Regions from separate parts of the Nonomuraea sp. NPDC050783 genome, predicted to be linked through region 1. Evidence: predicted binding sites of a transcription regulator. Region 1 holds the regulator's gene; the other holds the start of a gene.
The links. The regulator HrcA, encoded in region 1, represses chaperone genes, less so after heat shock. The targets are predictions, from matches to a motif close to TTGGCACTCTCNNNNNGAGAGTGCCAA.

Region 1 (2,199 bases):
CGCCGGCGAGCTGGATGTGGGTGCCGTCCTCGACGCCCGCGGGGATGCGGACCTTGATGGTGCGGCGGGTGCGGACCCGGCCGTCGCCGGAGCACTCCTGGCAGGGGTGGCGGATGATCGTGCCGAAGCCGCCGCACTGCGGGCACGGCCGCGAGGTCATGACCTGGCCCAGGAACGAGCGGGTGACCTGGGAGATCTCGCCGCGCCCGTTGCACATGTCGCAGGTGTCGGGGTGGGTGCCCGGCGCGGCGCCGGCGCCGTGGCAGACCTCGCACAGCACCGCGGTGTCGACGACCAGCTCGCGGGTGGTGCCGAACGCCGTCTCGCGCAGGTCGAGCTCGACCCGGATGGTGGCGTTGCGGCCGCGGCGGGCCCGCGAGCGGGGGCCCCGGGCGCCGGCGGCCGTGCCGAAGAAGGCGTCCATGATGTCGCTGAACGGGAAACCCGCGCCGAAGCCGCCGGCCCCCGCGCCCGCTCCCGCGCCGCCGCCGAAGGGGTCGCCGCCCAGGTCGTACATCTGGCGCTTGTTCGGGTCGGACAGCACCTCGTAGGCCTGCGTGATCTCCTTGAACCGCTCCTGGGTGGCAGGATCGGGGTTCACGTCGGGGTGCAGCTCGCGGGCGAGCCGGCGGTACGCCTTCTTGATCTCGTCCTGACTCGCGTCACGCCGCACCCCGAGGGTGGCGTAGTAGTCACTGTTTGCCACTTATCGACCTCTTATGATGCAGCCAGGATCTGGCTGACGTAGCGAGCCACCGCGCGCACGGCGCCCATCGTCACGGGATAGTCCATCCTGGTGGGGCCCAGCACACCGAGCCGGGCCAGTTGGTTGTCGCCAGAACCGTATCCGGTCGCGACCACGGATGTGCCCCGCAGGTAGGGGTTTTCCGAGCCGATTCGCACGGTGAGCGCCGACGGGGTGTCGGGTGAGGTGTCGCCGAGCAGCCGCATGAGCACCACCTGCTCCTCCAGGGCCTCCAGCACGTCGCGGAGGCCGACGGAGAAGTCGGCGCCGGCGAGGTTGGCGGCCCCGGCGAAGACGATCTTCTCGTCGTGCCGCTCCACCAGGGTCTCCAGCAGCACCGACAGGATCGTCGCGGCGACCGGCCGGTCTTCGGCGGGCAGCCGGCCGGGCAGGTCGGAGACCAGCTCGGGGACGCTGCTCAGACCGCAGCCGTCGAGACAGGAGTTGAGCACCGCGCGCAGGTGCGCGATGCGGGTGTCCTCCACCGCCTCGGGGAGTTCGATGACCCGCTGCTCGACGCGCCCGGTGTTGGTGATCAGCACCAGCATCACGCGGCGGTCGCTCAGCGGCACCAGCTCGACGTGCCGGACCGTCGAGCGGGTCAGTGTCGGGTATTGGACGACGGCCACCTGCCGGGTGAGCTGCGCGAGCAGCCGCACCGTGCGGGTGACGACGTCGTCCAGGTCGACGGCGCCGGCCAGGAACGTCTCGATCGCCCTGCGCTCGGCGCTCGACAGGGGCTTGATCTGCGAGAGCCGGTCGACGAACAGGCGGTAGCCCTTGTCGGTCGGCACGCGGCCCGCGCTGGTGTGGGGCTGGGTGATGTAGCCCTCCTCCTCCAGCGCGGCCATGTCGTTCCTGATCGTCGCCGGGGAGACCTTCAGATTGTGGCGCTCGGCCAGCGCCTTGGAGCCCACCGGTTCGTTGGTGGACACGTAGTCTTCGACAATGGCGCGGAGCACCGCCAGCTTACGATCGTCGAGCACGTGCTCACCTCCTGCCTCTGCCCTTACCGGGGAACGCGATGCCTAGCACTCTGTGTTCCCGAGTGCCAAGTGTACGGCTCTCGCCCACAAGGTGCGATAACACCGGCTCCCATCCTGCTGCTAGCGACTTACAAGCGGCAGGCTTCACACTTGCGGACATGTCGGACGAAGTTCAGCGCCCGCAGTACGGACCGCCACCCGGGCAGGTTCCGTACCACGGTCAACCCTCACACCCTCCTCAGCCCGGTTACGGCATGCCGCCGCAGCCGTACGAACCGCCGCCTCAGTACGGACAATACGGCCAACAGCCTCATTTCCCACCGCAAATCAATTCCAAAGCCATCAAACCCAGCCTCTGGTGGGTCACCCTGGCCTGGCTCGTCGCGGTGCTCTGCGGCATCGCCGGTGTCGTGCTCTTCGTCGGCGGCATCGTCGGCAGCGTGAACGACCTCGCGCCGACCAGGACGT
Region 2 (2,199 bases), on a different contig from region 1:
GCGCGAGAATTCTGGATGAATCGGGCAAGATTCGGCGTTTCGTCAACGTTTACGTTGGGGAAGAGGACGTCCGTTTCGTCGAAGGTCTCGACACTCCCACCCCACAGGGCGCGCAGATCTCCATCATCCCGGCGGTCGCCGGCGGCTGAGTGCTCCACGGCATGACGGGAGGCGCCCCTAGTGGGCGCCTTCTGCTTTTCCAGAGCTATTCAACCTTGAAGTACCTTCCCTGCGAACAAATGCGCTGTTTGTGGATTGACACTGTTGCCAAACCCCGTGCCACAGGTATGGTCGAGGCGATCGTCTGACTGATTTAGCTATAAGTCAGGCGATTACGGGTCTCGCGGTGGAATGGGCGAGATCTGTAGCCCCAGTAAGAGGAGTCGGAAGTGGCGCAGGGCACCGTCAAGTGGTTCAACGCGGACAAGGGCTACGGCTTCATCGCGGTAGACGGTGGTAAGGATGTATTCGTCCATTACTCAGCGATCCTGATGGACGGGTACCGCTCTCTCGAACAAGGCCAGCGGGTCGAGTTCGAGATCACGCAGGGCCAGAAGGGACCGCAGGCCGAGTCTGTCCGCGCGGTCTGATTCACGTCACTGGTATGCACCGGCGGCTTCGCGCGGCAGCGCAGTCCGTGCGACCCCGCCACCCTCGTATTCGTCGATCGACGGCGGGCCACCCGGTGAGCGGCCCGCCGTCCCGGAGCAGGCGGCTGACCTGGGAGGCCACTCCGTCGGAGGGTCGTTCGCTTGCACTCGGCAGGGTAGAGTGCTAAACAGTTCGTTGGCACTCTGTGTGGCAGAGTGCCAATGACTCGGGATCGAGACGATGGGGTCTGCCGAACGGAGATGCAGGCCCTTGCCGTCGCGGGCGTCGGCTCGGTCCAGGACACGCCACCCTGCATCTGGGAGGTCTAGCCTTATGGCAGCCAAGATGATCGCGTTTGACGAGGACGCCCGGCGCGGTCTCGAGCGCGGGATGAACCAGCTCGCCGACGCCGTCAAGGTGACCTTGGGCCCCAAGGGCCGCAACGTCGTGCTGGAGAAGAAGTGGGGCGCCCCCACGATCACCAACGACGGTGTATCCATCGCCAAGGAGATCGAGCTCGAGGACCCTTGGGAGAAGATCGGCGCCGAGCTGGTCAAGGAAGTCGCCAAGAAGACCGACGACGTCGCTGGTGACGGCACCACCACCGCCACCGTGCTCGCCCAGGCGCTGGTGCGCGAGGGTCTGCGCAACGTCGCCGCCGGCGCCAACCCGATGGCCCTGAAGAAGGGCATCGAGGCCGCCGTCGAGCGCGTCAGCGAGGAGCTCTCCAAGCTGGCCAAGGACGTGGAGACCAAGGAGCAGATCGCCTCCACCGCCTCCATCTCCGCCGCCGACCCCGAGATCGGCTCGCTCATCGCCGAGGCGATGGACAAGGTCGGCAAGGAAGGCGTCATCACCGTCGAGGAGAGCAACACCTTCGGCCTGGAGCTGGAGCTCACCGAGGGTATGCGGTTCGACAAGGGCATGGTGTCGATGTACTTCGTCACCGACTCCGACCGCATGGAGGCCGTCCTCGAGGACCCGTACATCCTGATCGTCAACAGCAAGGTCTCGGCCAACAAGGACCTGCTGCCCCTGCTCGACAAGGTCGTGCAGTCCGGCAAGCCGCTGCTGATCATCGCCGAGGACGTCGAGGGCGAGGCCCTGGCCACCCTGGTGGTCAACAAGATCCGCGGCCTGTTCCGCTCCGTGGCCGTCAAGGCCCCGGGCTTCGGCGACCGCCGCAAGGCCATGCTCAACGACATCGCCATCCTCACCGGTGGCCAGGTCGTCGCCGAGGAGGTCGGTCTCAAGCTGGAGAACGCCACCCTCGACCTGCTGGGCCGCGCGCGCAAGGTCGTCGTCACCAAGGACGAGACCACGATCGTCGACGGTGCCGGTGACGCCGAGCAGATCTCCGGCCGGGTCAACGAGATCCGCGCCGAGATCGAGCGCACCGACTCCGACTACGACCGCGAGAAGCTCCAGGAGCGCCTCGCCAAGCTGGCCGGCGGCGTCGCCGTCATCAAGGCCGGCGCGGCCACCGAGGTCGAGCTGAAGGAGCGCAAGCACCGCATCGAGGACGCCGTCCGCAACGCGAAGGCGGCCGTCGAGGAGGGCATCGTCCCCGGCGGTGGCGTGGCGCTGCTGCAGGCCGGCGCCAAGGCG

Region 2: groL (chaperonin GroEL) is a predicted target of HrcA. The motif match lies at 787-813, and genes of this name have one in related genera.

The regions. Positions count from the first base shown of each region.
Region 1 is NZ_JBFAHK010000002.1:322,598-324,796, reverse strand. Features, by position in the region: gene dnaJ (molecular chaperone DnaJ) at 1-706, opposite strand, end outside; gene hrcA (heat-inducible transcriptional repressor HrcA) at 718-1,731, opposite strand; gene AB0H75_RS06375 (hypothetical protein) at 2,118-2,199, shown strand, end outside.
Region 2 is NZ_JBFAHK010000017.1:197,427-199,625, reverse strand. Features, by position in the region: gene AB0H75_RS35875 (MoaD/ThiS family protein) at 1-149, shown strand, start outside; gene AB0H75_RS35870 (cold-shock protein) at 390-590, shown strand; gene groL (chaperonin GroEL) at 925-2,199, shown strand, end outside.